3 regions of the Variovorax sp. efr-133-TYG-130 genome follow, and region 1 is predicted to be linked to each of the others. Evidence: predicted binding sites of a transcription regulator. Region 1 holds the regulator's gene; each other region holds the start of a gene.
The links. Region 1 encodes sigma-54, which starts transcription at its own class of promoters, with help from an activator protein. Its sites were predicted from a motif close to TGGCANGNAANCTGCTTT; they were not measured.
Positions count from the first base shown of each region.

Region 1 (5,499 bases):
ATCGCCGGCGCGATGGCGGTGGGCGCGATGAGCCCGGGCCCGAGTTTCGTGATGGTGGCGCGCACGGCCGTAGCCTCGCGCGGCGACGGGCTGGCTGCGGCGCTGGGCATGGGGGCTGGCGGACTGGTCTTCGCCATCGCGGCGCTTGCGGGACTGCAGGCGGCGTTCCTGGCGGTGCCGGGGCTCTACCTGGCGATAAAAGGCTTCGGCGGCGCCTACCTCGTCTACCTGGGTTTTCGCATCTGCCGCGGCGCGCGCCAGCCACTGGCCGTGACACCCGATGTGGGTAACTCCCCCGGCCGGCAGGGGCGTGGCGGCCGCACCTTCCTGCTGGGCCTGGCGACCCAGGTCAGCAACCCGAAGACGGCCGTGGTCTACGCCAGCATCTTCGCCGCCTTCCTGCCGCGCGAGGTGCCGCTGGTGCTGGCGCTGGCGGTGCCGGCCGTGATCTTCTGCATCGAGACCGGCTGGTACGCCATCGTGGCGCTGGCGCTTTCCTCGGCGGCGCCGCGCTCGGCCTACCTGCGCTACAAGGCCTGGATCGACCGCGCGGCCGGCGGCGTGATGGGGCTGCTGGGGGTGCGGCTGGTCTGGTCGGCCTTGCGCGGCGGCCACTGACCGGGCACCGGCCGCGCCTGAAGCAGGCCTAGAGCAGGCTCTCGGGCGTCAGCGGCGCCAGCAGTTCGAGCATGGTGCGGTCCCAGAAGCCCGAATCGGGCTCCTCGTGCAGCACCGTGATCTGGCCGGCATCGTCGCTGACCCATTCGATGCGCCCGTCGTTGTTGCCTTCGGCAAAGCGCAGCCGGTAGGCGCCCTGCTGCTTGAGCACGTCGAGCAGCTTGAGCATCTGCTGCGCCATTTCGGGGCTGTGGATGATCAGGCCGATCTCGGTGTTCTGCGATTCCGAGCGCGGATCGAAATTCATCGAACCCACGAACAGCGTGCGCCGGTCGATCACCGCCGACTTCGCATGCAGCCGCCCGACCGTGGTGCCGAAAAGCCCCAGCCGCACGCTGCGCCGGGTGCGCGTGGAGCTCAGCTCGTACAGGTCGGCGCCGAGCTTGAGCATGTCGGGCCGGTAGCGGCGGTAGGCGGTGTGCACCAGCGGCTCGTCGGTGGCTGCCAGCGAATTGGTGACCACGCTGATCTTCACGCCGCGCCCGCGGATCTCGCGCATCACCTCGAGCCCCGTGGCGCCCGGTATCAGGTAGGGCGAGACGATGGTGACCTCGGCGCGCGCGCGGCGCATCTGCTCGACCACGTTGTAGCGCACGCTGTCGACGTCTAGCAGCGGCACGCCGCCGTACGACGCGGTCTTGCCGATCACGCGGTCGGGCGAGTCGGCATAGGCCTCGGCCAGGGTCCAGATCAGGCCCAGCCTGCCGGCGTTCAGGTCGTCGGCGATCGGGCTGTAGCCCAGCAGGTCGTTGGGCGCGGGCGGCGGCGGCGGCGGGGTGGTGTCGGCGCCGGTGGCGGCGTCGAAGCGGCGCTGCAGTTCCTCGCGCGAAAGGTTGCTCGCCACCACCGACTGCACGGGGCGCACATAAGTGCTGTTCCAGTATTGGTCGAACAGGCTGCCGAGCCGGGGAATGAGCGCGCCGGTCACGAAGGTGTCGAGGTCTAGAAAGTTCTCGCCCGCCGTGCGCGTGAAGTACTGGTTGCCGATGTTGCGCCCGCCCGCCACCGCCATCGCGCCGTCGGCGATGAACAGCTTGTTGTGCATGCGGCGGTTCACGCGGCTGAAGTCGAACAGCGAAGCCGCGAAGCGCCTGACCAGGCTGCTGCGCCCGGCCGGGAACGGGTTGAACAGCCGCAGCTCCACATTCGGCGTAGCGGCAAAGCCGAGCAGCAGTTCGTCTTCGCCGGAGGTGTAGAGGTCGTCCATGAGCACCCGCACGCGCACGCCGCGCAGGGCGGCGTCGCGCAGGGTGCGCAGCAGGTAGCGGCCGGTCTCGTCGTTCTCGATCTGGTAGTACTGCACGTCCAGCGTGCGCTGGGCGCGGCGCGCGAGCTCTATGCGGGTGGCGAAGGCGAAGTCGCCGCCGGGCATCAGGCGAAAGCCGCTCAGGTCGGGGTCGGGCTGGGCCGCCATCGCGAGCTTGCCGAGCGCGGTGTCGGCCGACACGGCCATGGCCTTGGTGGGCGGGCGCGGCGCCTCGTCGGGCAGGGTGGCGCAGCCGCTGAACAGCAGCACGGCCAGCAAAGCGATCACCCAATGGCCCCAGCGCGACATCGGGAGACGGCTCATCGAAGGCTTTCTACAGGGCCTTGCGCAGATTGGCGGGCGCAATGCGCAAGGCCTCGCGGTACTTGGCCACGGTGCGGCGCGCGCACTCGATGCCCTGCTCCTTCAGCATCTCGGAGATCTGGCTGTCCGACAGCGGCTTCTTGATGCTCTCGGAGCTCACGAACTGCTTGATCAGCGCGCGCACCGCCGTGCTCGACGCGTTGCCGCCGGTCTCGGTGCCCAGCGCCGAGCCGAAGAAATACTTCAGCTCGACCGTGCCGAACGGCGTGGCCATGTACTTGGCGGTGGTCACGCGCGAGATGGTGGATTCGTGCAGGCCCAGTTCGTCCGCAATTTCGCGCAGCACCAGCGGGCGCATGGCCAGCTCGCCGTGCACGAAGTAGCTCTTCTGGCGCTCGACGATGGCGTTGCTCACGCGCAGGATGGTGTCGAAGCGCTGCTGGATGTTCTTGATGAACCAGCGCGCCTCCTGCAGCCGCTGCGAAAGCGCCTGGCTGCCCTCGCCCTTGTGCGACTTGAGCGCACCGGCATAGATGTCGTGCACGCGCAGGCGCGGCATGACCTCGGGATTCAGCATGACGCGGAACTTGACGTTGGTGCCGCGTCCGGTCTTGGTGACGATCACGTCGGGAATGACGATGTTGCGCTCGACGTCGACGAAACGGCGCCCCGGCTTGGGCTCCAGCCGCGCAATGACCTGCAGCGCCGAGCGCACCAGCTCTTCGCTGCTGCGGGTGAGCGTGGCCAGGCGCTTGAAGTCGCGCCGCGCGAGCAGCTCCATCGGCTGCTTGCAGATGGCGATCGCGGTCTTGTAGACCTGTGCCTGCTCTTCGTCCTCGTCGTCGTCCTCGGCAGCCAGCGCGCGCAGCTGGATGCTCAGGCATTCGCCGAGGTCGCGCGCGCCAACGCCCACCGGCTCCAGGCTCTGCAGCAGGCCGAGCGCCACCTGGAAGTGGTGCACCAGGTCGTCGAACTGGTCGTTGTCGTCGCCGGCCAGGCCCGAGGCCAGCGCGGGCAGGGAGTCTTCGAGGTAGCCGTCGTCGTTGAGCGACTCGATCAGGAAACGCAGCGCGGCGCTGTCGTTCTCGCTCAGGCGCAGGCTCAGCGCCTGGCGGTGCAGGAACGACTGCAGCGATTCCTGGCTGCGCGCGAGTTCGGTGGCGTCGGCGCGTTCGTCGTCGCCCAGGTTGTTCTGGCGCGCGGGAGCGTCGCTGCCCCACTCGCTGTCGTCGGGCGCCATGTCGACGGTGCCGTCGCCTTCCCAGTCGGGCTCGCGCTCGGCGATCTCGGCGGCGGGGCCGTCGGAGTCGGCCGTGGTGGTGGTGGCGGTCTCGGTCGAGGCGGTGGAGGTGCTGGCAGGCGGCGGGGTGAAGTCGCTCTCGCCGTCGCCGCCGTCACTGCCGTCATCGCGCGCCGCGGGCGCGTCGGCGGTGTCGAGCCCGAACTCCTCGCGCGCCGCTTCTTCCGCGGTGCGCTCGAGGAAGGGGTTCTCGTCGAGCATCTGCTCCACTTCCTGGCTCAGTTCGAGCGTGGAGAGTTGGAGCAGCCTGATCGACTGCTGCAGTTGGGGCGTCAACGCCAAGTGCTGCGAGACGCGAAGGGACAGCCCTTGCTTCATGTGGAGAACCCGACCCTTCCTTACATGCGGAAGTGTTCGCCCAGGTACACCCTGCGTACCTCGGCGTTGTCGACGATCTCCGAGGGCGTACCTTGTGCCAGCACATGCCCGTCGCTGATGATGAACGCGTGATCGCAGATGCCCAGCGTTTCGCGCACGTTGTGGTCGGTGATGAGCACGCCGATGCCGCGCTCCTTCAGGAAGCTGATGATCCGCTGGATTTCGATGACGGCGATCGGGTCGATGCCGGCGAAGGGCTCGTCCAGCAGGATGAAGCGCGGCTGGGTGGCCAGGGCGCGTGCGATCTCGACGCGGCGTCGCTCGCCGCCCGACAGCGCCAGCGCCGGCGAATCGCGCAGGTGGTCGACGCGCAGGTCGGCCAGCAGTTCGGACAGGCGCTCTTCAATGTGCTGCTTGGACAGCGGCGCGAGCTTGCCGCTCGCGTCGGGCTCGTGCTGCAGTTCGAGCACGGCGCGCACGTTTTCCTCCACCGTGAGCTTGCGGAAGATCGAGGCTTCCTGCGGCAGGTAGCTCAGGCCCATGCGCGCGCGGCGGTGGATGGGCATGTGGGCGATGGGCTCGCCGTCGATGGTGATGTCGCCCGCGTCGGCGCGCACCAGCCCGACGATCATGTAGAACGAGGTGGTCTTGCCGGCGCCGTTGGGGCCGAGCAGCCCGACGACTTCACCCTTCTGCACGTCGAGCGAGACGTCCTTCACGACCGTGCGGCTGCCGTAGCTCTTCTTCAGGCCGCGCGCCACCAGGCGGCTGCCCGGTGCGCCGTTGGCTTCCTGGGTTCCAGCGGTTTCGATCACTTGCGGGTTTCTCCATCGCCACCGAGCGTGGTGGTCGAGCGCAGGCCCGTGCCGGGCGCGGGCGTGGACGCTGCCGGCTTGGCTCCGGCCGGTGCGCCGGGCGCGGGCGCCGTGGCGGCCTTGGGTGTCAGGATGGTCTTGACGCGGCCGCTCGGGGACGACGCGTTGACCGCGGTGTTCGGCGGCACGGTGGAACCGTTGACCGTGTAGGTGTCGTTGCTCTGGTCGTAGACGATCAGGGCGCCGGTGCTCACGTCGTTCGGCGTGGAACCGAGCAGGCGGCGCATTTCCGCGTTGCGGATGAACTTGACGTTGTCGGCACGGCTGTCGTACTCGATGACTTCGGACTCGCCCTCGATCCACTCGTCGGGGGCGTTGCGCTTCTGCTTGTAATAGGCCCGCTTGCCGGGTGCCGCCGTGACCACGCCGTACTGGTAGCCCTCGGCGTCCTGGCGGACATCGAGCCGCGCGCCGCGGATGATGATCGTGCCTTTTGTTACCAGCACGTTGCCCGTGAACACGCTGGTCTGCTTGAGGTCGTCGTAGCGCATGGCATCCGACTCGATGTTCATCGGCTTGCTGCGGTCGGCGGTCTCGGCCAGGGCGCCCGAGGCAAGGCCGGCCAGCAGCAACGCGGCGGCGGCCAGGCGGCCGCCGCGACGCAGGAAGGGAGTGGTGGAGTAAGAATGCAATGTCATAGAGGCACGAAACTTGCTCGGCATTGTATGCGGCTGATTGCGACAACCCGCACGCACAGATGAAAAAGCCCGCCGAAGCGGGCCGGGGATGAGGCGCGGCGCCACGAGGTGCGCAAAGCC
Region 1 covers NZ_JARVTD010000007.1:34,022-39,520, forward strand. Annotated here, with positions in the region: gene QRN67_RS08690 (LysE family translocator) at 1-618, shown strand, start outside; gene QRN67_RS08695 (phospholipase D family protein) at 647-2,248, opposite strand; gene QRN67_RS08700 (RNA polymerase factor sigma-54) at 2,259-3,866, opposite strand; gene lptB (LPS export ABC transporter ATP-binding protein) at 3,887-4,681, opposite strand; gene lptA (lipopolysaccharide transport periplasmic protein LptA) at 4,678-5,379, opposite strand.

Region 2 (5,499 bases), on a different contig from region 1:
CCTTGAACGACTCGTAGGCCTCGATGTTGGCGAAGGCCACGGTGAGCGTGCCGATCTTCGGGCGCACGTTGTTGTCGAGCAGGTGCGTGGCGGCGGTCATGCCGCAGATCTCGTTGCCGTGCGTGAGCGCGTTGATCAGCACGTGCGGGCCGGGCTTGCCCGACTCGAAGCGGTGCACGTAGTCGATGCCGACGTTGCCCTTGCGGTAGGCGGAGAGGTCGCGGGGGAGGACTTCGAGGGCGGGAGGCAGTTGGGTCATGGGGCTGTGGGGAGTGAGCGAAGCAGCCGGCAAGTTTGCTACAGGCCGGGCATTCCTGCTTCAGACCGCGGCGCCAAGTCAACGAGCGCATACCGCGTCGCCTTGCCTTGCCCGTTTCGCTCGAGCAGCCCTGATGCGACAAGCTCGGTCAGTTCGCGGTAGGCCGTGGCACGCGATACGCCGGCAATGGCCACGTATTTCTCCGTACTCATGCCGCCAAGAAACCCGCCGGGTCCCGCGTCGTACAGCTTGTTCAGCACCTTGCGCTGACTCGGCGTGAGCGCGGGGTGCGCGGCATCCAGCGCAACCCAGAAGTTGGTCTTGGCGCCTGCCGCCTGGATGTGCGCCACGGTCGACAAACAGGCTTTCTCGACACAGCCTGCAAACCAGCGCACCCACGCCGTGACATCCATGCCGTCCTGCGCGCTGGCCACCTGCAACTGGCTGTAGTAGCCCCCTCTGTCGAGCCACAGTTGCTGCGACATGCTGAAAAGCCGCTGATTGCTGCGCAGGTCCTGTGCGAGCGCCAGGTCGCTCAGCGCACGGCCGATGCGGCCGTTGCCGTCTTCAAAGGGATGGATGGTCTCGAACCACAGGTGCGCAATGGCGCTGCGGACGATGCCGTCCATCATCGGCTGCTCGCGGCCTGCCTCGAACCATTCGAGCAGCGCCTTCATGAGGCCCGGCACTTCGCGCGAAGGCGGTGCCTCGTAGTGCAGCACGTCTGGCTTGCCAAGCCTTGGGGTGACGATCTGCATCGGCTCTTCGTGCACACGGTACCCCCCGGTGACGATGCGCGTGATGCCGCTGCGCCCGTTCGGAAACAGGGCTGCATGCCAATCGAACAGGGCCTCTTCAAACAGCGGTTCGCGCCAGCGCGCAAGGGCCGCTTCGACGATGTCGAGCGTGGCTTCGGTGCGTTCGTCCCGAGGGACGCGGCTTGCGGGCGTCAGCCCCAGCCGCCGGGCAGCGGAAGCACGCACCGAATTGACCTGCAGGGTCTCGCCCTCGATCTGCGCGGTGGCGATGGCCTCTTGTGTCCACTCATCGAGCTGAAGTTCGGCAAGGTCGACCAGTTGAAGGTTGCTGGCCACGCCCAGCATGCGCCCCTGTGCCAGCCGCGCCGCGGCCAGCGCGGGCTGCAAAGCATGCGCGTCCACCTCGAACCGAGGCCATTTCCTGTTTTGCCAAATCCACATGAAGCGCATCTTAGGCAAATACGCTTCAAAAATGAAGCGCATTTGCTCACAATACGCTTCAGCAAGACGGGACTACCAGTTCACTTCACGCTCCGGCGTCGCCGAAATATGGTGGATCGAAAGGTCCGCCCCGTCGTATTCCTCTTCCTGCGTCAGCCGCAGCCCGACCGCCTTCTTCAGCGCGCCGTACACCGCCCACCCTGCCAGGCCGGCCCAGACGACGCCCAGCAGCGTGCCAATGAGCTGCGCCCACACGTTCACACCGCCCATGCCGCCCAGCGCCTGCGTGCCGAAGATGCCTGCCGCGATGCCGCCCCAGGTGCCGCACAGGCCGTGCAGCGGCCACACGCCGAGCACGTCGTCGATCTTCCATCTGTTCTGCACCAGCGTGAACATCTTGACGAAGATCGCGCCGGCCACGCCGCCCACCACCAGCGCGCCCAGCGGGTGCATCAGGTCGGAGCCGGCGCAGATGGCCACCAGCCCCGCGAGCGGGCCGTTGTAGACGAAGCCGGGGTCGTTCTTGCCCATGGCCAGCGCGACCAGCGTGCCGCCGACCATCGCCATCAGCGAGTTGACGGCGACGAGGCCGGAGATCTTGTCGATGCTCTGCGCGCTCATCACGTTGAAGCCGAACCAGCCCACGCACAGCACCCATGCGCCGAGCGCCAGGAACGGAATGTTCGACGGCGGGTGTGCGCTCAGCGAGCCGTCGCCCCGGTAGCGGTTGCGCCGCGCGCCCAGCAGCAGCACGGCCGGCAGCGCGAGCCAGCCGCCCACGGCATGCACCACCACCGAGCCCGCGAAGTCATGGAACTCGTGGCCGGTGAGCGACGCTATCCAGCCCTGGATGCCGAAGTGCTTGTTCCACGCGATGCCTTCGTACAGCGGGTAGACGAAGCCGACGATCACCGCCGTGGCGATGAGCTGCGGCCAGAACTTGGCGCGCTCCGCGATGCCGCCCGAGATGATGGCCGGAATGGCTGCGGCAAAGGTCAGCAGGAAGAAGAACTTGACCAACTCGTAGCCGCTTCTTGCCGACAGTTCGATGGCGCTCACGAAGAAATGCGTGCCATAGGCCACGCCGTAGCCCACCAGGAAGTACACGATGGTCGACACCGAGAAGTCGACCAGGATCTTCACCAGCGCATTGACCTGGTTCTTCTTTCGGACGGTGCCGAGCTCCAGAAAGGCAAAACCGGCATGCATGGCCAACACCATGATCGCGCCGAGAAGGATGAAGAGCGCGTCAGCGCCCTGTTTGAGTGCGTTCATTGAAGCTTCTTGCAGTTTTTTGTTTTGATTTGGTGCAACGCACCCGAATTGCTCGGAGCGGCGCCATAAGCAAGCAAAAAAAGTGCCTGAAAGCTCTCTGATGGTGCAGAAAGAACCAATAACGGGCTTTCCCAGCCCGGCCACGCACCGGATCAGCCCGCGCCGGCGCGCAGTGCGTCCCGGTAGCGGCGGCTGCAGGGCACCGTGGTGCCGTCGTGCATGTGCAGCCTGGCGTCGCCGCCGTCCAGCGGCTCGATTTCCTTGACGCGGCCCAGGTTCACGGCGTGGCTGCGGTGCACGCGCGCGAAGCGGTCGGGGTCGAGTTGGGTCAGGAAGTCGGTGAGCGTGGCGCGGAGCAGGTAGTCGTGGCCGTTGACGTGCAGGCCCACGTAGTTGCCTTCGGCCTGCAGCCAGTCGATGTCGGTGGCGGCGATGAGGAATTCGCGGCGCAGCTTTCGCACGAGGAATCGTTCGGGGCGCGGGGGCGGCGGTGGGGCCGTCTCCGGCACGGAGGGCGCCGCCTCTGTCGCCCCTTCCTCCGGCGCATCGAGCACCCGGGCCTCTCCCTGCAGCCGCAGCAGGAACCGCCGGTAGACCCAGATGCCGAAGATCATGCTGGCGTACCCCCGCACGTCCTTCAGGTACTCATAGCCCCACTGGGCGGTCCAGTTGGAAAAGCCGTAGTGCTCGCCAACCATCGAATAGACCAGCGAGCGCAGCCCGAACATGCCGGCCACATGGACCACGCTGACCGCCACGCTGGCCGCCAGGTGCCAGGCCAGGAACCGGACCCAGTGCCTGCTCGCCAGCGGCGCCAGCCAGCGCTCGATGGCCACCAGTGCCGGCACCAGCAGCAACAGCACGAAGTGGCTCGACACCTCCCAGGTGACGACTTCCCAGCGGGCATGCGGCACCGCGCGATTGCCGACATCGGCGATCGCGACCAGGGTGCTGAACGCGGCCTGCAGCGTCATCAGCACGATCCAGAAGCCCACCTCGACATAGCGGCGGATCGGCTCGTAGCGTTCGTAGAGGTTCTTGCGTGGATCGCCCATGCCCGGAATTCTCGCGAAATCGCCCCCTGGGGCCGGCGAATTTCGTCCCTGGGGGCCACCGCTCGTCACAAAGCGGGGGCAATCCGTCCCGGCGGCGCGCCGCCGCGGGGCCGTGCGGCCGAACATCGCGGCCTTCCAAATTCGAGGCCCCAAGATGCACACCGCCGCCGACATCCCGCCAGACCATCGCCGCCACGACATCGACGCCCTGCGCGCGCTGGCATTCCTGTTCGTCATCCTCTATCACGTGGGCATGTACTACGTGGCCGGCTGGCACTGGCACCTCAAGAGCCCTCACGAGGCCGAATGGCTGCGCTGGCCGATGGCCATGCTCAACCTCTGGCGCATGGACCTGGTGTTCCTCATCTCCGGCGTGTCGCTGGGCTTCCTGAGCCGCGGCCAGGGCACCTGGGCGCTGCTGCGCAGCCGGGGCCTGCGGCTGATGCTGCCGCTGGCCTTCGGCATGGCGGTGATCGTGCCCTACCAGGCCTATGCGCAGGGCGTGGCCAACGGCATGGTGGCGCCGGGCTTCGGCGCCTTCCTGCTGCGCTACCTGTCGATGAGCGCGCCGTGGCCGAAGCAGGCCTTCGACGGCGCGGAGTTCGGCATCACCTGGAACCACCTCTGGTACCTGCCTTACCTGTTCACCTACACGGCAATCGTGGCGCTGACGCTGCCGCTATGGAAGTCCGCCGCCGGGCAGCGGGTGCGGCGCGGCTTCAACGGACTGCGCGGCTGGAAGCTGCTGTTGCTGCCGACGGTGCCGCTGCTGCTGTGGACGATGCTGCTGGCCTCGCGCTTTCCGGCCACCCACAACCTGGTGCGCGACTTCCACCTGCACAGCATCTACTTCACGATGTTCCTCTACGGCTACTGGATGGGCGTGGACACCGGCGTCTGGAAGGAACTGGAGCGGCTGCGCCGGGTGTCCCTTGCGCTGGCGCTCGCGGTGATCGCCGTTTTCTTCACGTTGCGCGCCGTCACCAGCGGGCCGCCCTCGGGGCTGTCGATGGACGTGCTGCGCGTGCTCTACCTGTGGCTGACTGTCTCGGCCATCCTGGGCTACGGGCACCGGTACCTGAACCGGCCCTGGCCCTGGCTGCGCTGGGCCAACGAGTCGGTGTACCCGTGGTACGTGCTGCACCAGACGCTGATCATCATCGGCGCGGTGCTGCTGGCCCCGCTCGCGCTCGGGCCGGTGGTAGAGCCCGCGCTGCTGGTGGCGCTCACCATCTTCGGCTGCTGGGCGCTGACCGACGGGCTGATCCGCCGCGTCAACTTGCTGCGGCCGCTGTTCGGGCTGAAGCTCAGGCGGCCGGCTTCGCGGCAGCCTCTTCCACCGGAACCAGAATGGCGTTCCCCGTCGCCACGAGCTTGAGGGCATCGCCCTCGCCCTGCGCATAGAGCTCGGCCGCCGCAAACACCTGCTTGCGCCCGGCCTTCACCACCCGCCCCCGCGCCACGAAGGCGCGGCCCACGGCGGGCGAGATGCAGTTCACCGAGAAATGCGACGCCAGCACGCGGCCCGCCACGCTGGCGGCCGCGAAGCCGCTCACGGTGTCGAGCAGCGCGCCGATCATCCCCGCATGCAGGAAGCCTGCGTACTGGCCCATGTCTTCCTCGCGGAAGTCCATGCGCAGCTCGGCCTCGCCGTTGGCGGCGCTCGTGACTTCGAAGCCGGCCCAGCGGTTGAAGGCGGCGGTCTTGTTGA
Region 2 covers NZ_JARVTD010000020.1:14,727-20,225, forward strand. Annotated here, with positions in the region: gene QRN67_RS18450 (M14 family metallopeptidase) at 1-259, opposite strand, end outside; gene QRN67_RS18455 (Fic family protein) at 298-1,500, opposite strand; gene QRN67_RS18460 (ammonium transporter) at 1,531-2,733, opposite strand; gene QRN67_RS18465 (LytTR family DNA-binding domain-containing protein) at 2,886-3,788, opposite strand; gene QRN67_RS18470 (acyltransferase family protein) at 3,943-5,166, shown strand; gene QRN67_RS18475 (PaaI family thioesterase) at 5,096-5,499, opposite strand, start outside.
Region 2: QRN67_RS18460 (ammonium transporter) is a predicted target of sigma-54. The motif match lies at 2,804-2,821, and genes of this name have one in related genera.

Region 3 (5,499 bases), on a different contig from region 1:
CTCACCGGCAGGCCCGGCGCGTCGACCCGCATCGCGATCACCATGCCCGAGGCCGGGCGCTGCGCGATCTCGTCGGCCGGCCGGCCCTTGCGGGCGCTGGTGACGAACAGCGTCTTCAGGTCGTCGCCGCCGAAACAGGGCATGGTCGGGCACTGCACCGGCACCGCGACGGAGGCCACGCGCTCGCCCGAGGGCGAAAATCGCAGCAGCTGCGCCCCTTCGAACATGGCCACCCAGTAGTGGCCCTGCGCATCGATGGTGGCGCCGTCGGGGCGGCCGTCGTAGTGCAGCGGCGACGCGGGCGTCCAGCCTTCGGGCTTGGCGCTGAACTGCTGGAACACGCGCGCATGCGAGAGCGAATTGGCCTCGGCGTCCCAGTCCCATGCATGCACCACGTGCGCCGCGGTGTCCGCCCAGTAGAGCGTGCGGGCGTCGGGCGAGAAGGCGAGGCCGTTGGCGGTGGTGGCCTGGTTGGCCATCTGCGTGATGGTGGGCGAGATGCCGGTGTCGCTGCGCGCGTCGAGGCAGTAGAGCGCGGCGTTGGGCCGGTCCTTGGCCTCGTTGAGCGAGCCGCCCCAGAAGCGGCCCAGCGCGTCGCACTTGCCGTCGTTGAAGCGCATGGTGCGCACGTCGTGCTCCACGCGCGCCATCGCGGCCAGCTCGCCGCCCCATTCGCGCGCGCGGTAGATGCCGTCGCGCAGCGCAATGACGAGGCCGCCGCGCCGCGCCGGCGCCATGCAGCCGGGCTCGGTGGGCAGGGCCCAGCGCTCGACCGTGGCACCCGGCGTGCCGATGTCGCCGCGCGTTCGCAGCACGGCGCGGCCGGGAATGTCGAGCCAGTAGAGCGATCGTTCCTGGGGGTGCCAGAACGGCGATTCGCCGAGCTCGCAGAGACTGTCTTCGATGGAGGTCCACATGGTGGGCCGATTGTGCTCCCGCCCATTGCGCAGGCGGGCAAAAAAAAGCCCGCCGGCGCCGGAGCGCTTGCGGGCTGAACATCCAAAGGAGACCTCGCTTGAAAAACTCGTTCTTCAATTCAAGACCACCGCGGAACCGGCTTCGCCGGGCCGCAGGTGCTGCCCCCCTGCAAGGGGGCTTCGGTTTACCTGTTGTATGCGGTTTCGCCGTGGGAAGAAATGTCGAGGCCTTCGCGCTCTTCTTCTTCCGACACACGCAGGCCGAGGGTCAGGTCGGCGATCTTGTAGGCGATGAAGGCCACCACGCCGGACCACACGACCGTGAGCGCCACGCTCTTGATCTGGATCCAGACTTGCGCGCCCATCGAGAAGGTGTCGGGCGTCGCGCCGCCGGTGCCGCCGAGGCCCTTGGCCGCGAACACGCCGGTCAGGATGGCACCCAGGATACCGCCCACGCCATGCACGCCGAACACGTCGAACGCGTCGTCCGCACCCAGCATGCGCTTCAGGCCGCCCACGCCCCACAGGCAGACCAGGCCGGCCAGCAGGCCCAGCACGATCGAACCCATCGGGCCGACGAAACCGGCGGCGGGCGTGACGGCCACGAGGCCGGCGACGGCACCGGATGCTGCACCCAGCATCGAGGCCTTGCCCTTGTGCAGGCTCTCGCCCAGGATCCACGACAGCGCGGCGGCAGCGGTGGCGAGCACCGTGTTGATGAAGGCCAGGCCGGCCAGGGCGTTGGCGGCACCAGCCGAGCCGGCGTTGAAGCCGAACCAGCCGACCCACAGCAGCGAAGCGCCGACCATGGTGAGCGTGAGCGAGTGAGGCGTGAACGCTTCCTTGCCGTAGCCGACGCGCTTGCCGACCATGTAGGCACCCACGAGACCGGCCACACCGGCGTTGATGTGCACCACGGTGCCGCCGGCGAAGTCCAGCGCGCCGTCCTTGCCCAGCAGGCCGCCGCCCCAAACGATGTGGGCGATCGGCACGTAGCTGAAGGTGAACCACAGCACCGAGAACAGCAGCACGGCCGAGAACTTGGCGCGCTCCGCGAAGGCGCCGACGATCAGCGCCACGGTGATGGCCGCGAACGTGCCCTGGAAGGCGACGAACACGTACTCGGGAATGGTGGTCAGCGCACCGAAGGTTTCCTGCGTGATGCCCTTCATGAAGATCTTGTCGAATCCTCCGAAGAAGTTGCCGTCACCCGAGAAGGCCAGGCTGTAGCCGTAGACGGCCCACAGGATGCTGATGAGCGAGAAGATCACGAAGACCTGCATCAGCACCGACAGCATGTTCTTCGAACGGCCCAGGCCGCCGTAGAACAGCGCGAGGCCGGGGATGGTCATCAGGATCACGAGGAGGGTCGAAGTCAGCATCCAGGCGGTGTCGCCGGAGTCGATCTTCGGAGCCGGGGCAGCGGCGGGTGCGGCCGCGGGCGCCGCTGCGGCGGGTGCCGCGGCTGCATCGGCCGGAGCCGCCGCGGCGGGCGCTGCCGCTGCGGGAGCCGTTGCGGCCGGTGCCTCGGCAGCAGGCGCTGCCGGGGTCTGTGCGAAGCCGGAAGTACCGGCGGCAAGCACGCTCAAGCCGAGCGCAAGAGAGACAAGCAGTTTTTTCATAATCGTTGTTCTTTCGGGCCAGGACTCGATCAGAGGGCTTCGCGGCCCGTTTCGCCGGTGCGGATGCGAACGACCTGCTCGAGGTTGTAGACAAAAATCTTGCCGTCGCCGATCTTGCCGGTACGGGCGGCGCCTTCGACGGCTTCGATCACGCGATCCACGAGGTCGTCGGAGACGGCCGCCTCGATCTTCACCTTGGGCAGGAAGTCGACCACGTACTCCGCGCCGCGGTAGAGCTCGGTGTGGCCCTTCTGGCGTCCGAAGCCCTTCACCTCGGTGACGGTGATCCCCTGCACGCCGATGGCCGACAGTGCTTCGCGCACCTCGTCGAGCTTGAACGGTTTGATGATGGCTGTGACCAGCTTCATGAGTTTTCTCCTTTGGATGGAAATGAAACGATGCGGCAGCTTGGGCCGCATCTCGTTGTTCTGCTGCTTACAGCGTCTTCGTCAGCGTGAGGATGAAGCGCGCCTTGTTCGGCGAGTAGGTGGTCTGGCCGATGGGGCCGAAGCCGAGGTCGATGCCCGGGTTGGACACCGCGAGGTACGAGCTCTTCTTGTTGGCGCCCTGCACCGAGCCGGTCAGCGACAGGCCGTTGCCGAAGTCGTAGCTCGCGCCCACGTTGTAGTCCACGTAGCTCTTGTAGCCCAGGCTGCGGATGTCGCTGGACATGTTGGTGTAGCCCACGGCCGCCTTCAGCGTGACCTTGGGCACGATTTCCTTGCTGTACGACAGGTTCAGGTAGCCGGTGTTGGTGCCCTTCAGGCCCGAGCCGGCCTTGTTGCCGGCGTAGCCGAAGTAGTCCTTCGACACGGTGTGCGAGTACTTGGCGGTGAACGAACCGAAGGTTTCGTTGGCATAGGTCGCGCCGACGTACAGCTCGGTGGTGTTGCCCGCCGAGTTGCCCGGGTAGATGTAGGTGAGCGCACCCACGTCCATGTCGAGCGGGCCGGCCTTGAACTTGTAGCCGCCGTAGATGTCGCTCTCGATGCTGTTGCCCTTCTGCCAGTTGACGCTGGAGTTCCAGTTGCCCACGTAGAAGCCGCTGCTGCCGAAGGCGTAGTCGAAGCCGCCCTGGATCGCGGGCTTGAAGCCCTTGGTCTTGGCGTAGTCGTTCTTGCCGATCATGTCCTGGTCCTGGCCGCGAAACTTGTAGTTCGTGGTCAGCGAGACGTTGCCCGTGAAATCCGGGGCGGGCGCGGCGGCCGGGGCATCGGTCGTCGCCTGGGCCAGGGCTGCGCCCGAAGCGGTCAATGCAGCGGCCAGAACGATCATCGCCTTGGCGGCGGTACGGTGCGTCATCGGGAAACTCCTCGCAAGTGTGTTGTTGGACCTGAGAGGCTCAAAGCAGGGAGCGTGCCAAACTGCACAAATACCTGTGCCCCATGCGACTCGCCCGCGTCGTGTTGTGAGCGAAATCGTTACAACGCTTGTTTCGAGCGGTTGCGGCTTTCAACAGGTTCGCACCACCGCGGACACACCACAGATGGACGCACCATCTTGGGGACAGGGAGAAAAATGAGTTTGTCTTTGGTGCAGGGGCGAGCCTTGCTGGGGCTGGAAGCGGCCAGTGTCACGGTCGAGGTGCATCTGGCCAACGGCCTGCCCAGCTTCACGCTGGTCGGCCTGGCGGAAACCGAGGTCAAGGAAGCCCGCGAACGCGTGCGCTCGGCCATCCAGAACGCGGGGCTCGAATACCCCAACAACAAGAAGATAGTGGTGAACCTGGCCCCCGCGGACCTGCCCAAGGACTCCGGGCGCTTCGACCTGCCCATCGCGCTGGGCATCCTCGCGGCCAGCGGGCAGATCGACGGCGCCAGGCTGGCCGGACACGAGTTCGCGGGCGAACTGTCGCTCTCGGGCGAGCTGAGGCCGGTGCGCGGCGCTCTGGCCATGGCGCTGGCCCTGCACACGCGCGGCGTGGCGACGCGGCTGGTGCTGCCCCTGGACAGTGCGCACGAGGCCGCTCTGGTGCCCGACGGCGAGGTCTATGGCGCACGGCATCTGCTGGATGTGGTGCGGCAGTTCGTGGTCGACACCGAGGCCGCCTCGCAATGGCCCGATCCGCCGCCCGACGGCTGGGCGCGGATCCGTGCGGCGCCCGGCGCCAGCGCACCGCGCTACGCCGACCTGGCCGACGTCAAGGGGCACGCGGGCGCCAAGCGCGCGCTGGAAATCGCCGCGGCCGGCGGCCACAGCCTGCTGATGATGGGCGAGCCGGGATCGGGCAAGTCGATGCTCGCGCAGCGCTTCGCGGGGCTGCTGCCGGCCATGAGCATCGAGGAGGCGCTGGAGAGCGCGGCGGTGGCCAGCCTGGGCGGCCGCTTCGCGACGGAGCGCTGGATGCTTCGGCCCACGTCTGCGCCGCATCACACCTCCAGCGCGGTGGCACTCGTAGGTGGCGGTTCTCCGCCCCGGCCCGGAGAGATCTCGCGCGCGCACCACGGCGTTCTCTTCCTGGACGAGTTTCCGGAATTCGCCCGCTCGGCGCTGGAGGCGCTGCGGGAGCCGCTGGAAACCGGCACCATCACCATTGCCCGCGCCGCCCGGAGTGCCGAATTCCCGGCCAGATTCCAGTTGATCGCCGCGATGAACCCCTGCCCTTGCGGCTACCTGGGTTCCGCCTCAAAAGCCTGCCGCTGCACGCCCGACCAGATCTCGCGCTACCAGGGCAAGCTCAGCGGCCCGCTGCTCGACCGCATCGACCTGCACATCGAGGTGCCCGCGGTATCGGCGCAGCAACTTCTAGACGCGCCCCCCGGCGAATCGACGGAGAGCATCCGCGGCCGGGTGATCGCCGCGCGCGAACGTGCAATGCAGCGCCAGGGGTACGCCAACCAGTCACTGCAGGGCAGCGCGATCGACCAGCACGCCGGCCTCGACGATGCGGCCCGCAAGTTCATGTTCAACGCGGCGGCCAAGCTGGGATGGTCCGCGCGCAGCACGCACCGCGCGCTGAA
Region 3 covers NZ_JARVTD010000008.1:90,972-96,470, reverse strand. Annotated here, with positions in the region: gene QRN67_RS10435 (SMP-30/gluconolactonase/LRE family protein) at 1-917, opposite strand, end outside; gene QRN67_RS10430 (ammonium transporter) at 1,103-2,539, opposite strand; gene glnK (P-II family nitrogen regulator) at 2,569-2,907, opposite strand; gene QRN67_RS10420 (TorF family putative porin) at 2,975-3,841, opposite strand; gene QRN67_RS10415 (YifB family Mg chelatase-like AAA ATPase) at 4,058-5,499, shown strand, end outside.
Region 3: QRN67_RS10420 (TorF family putative porin) is a predicted target of sigma-54. The motif match lies at 3,884-3,901, and genes of this name have one in related genera.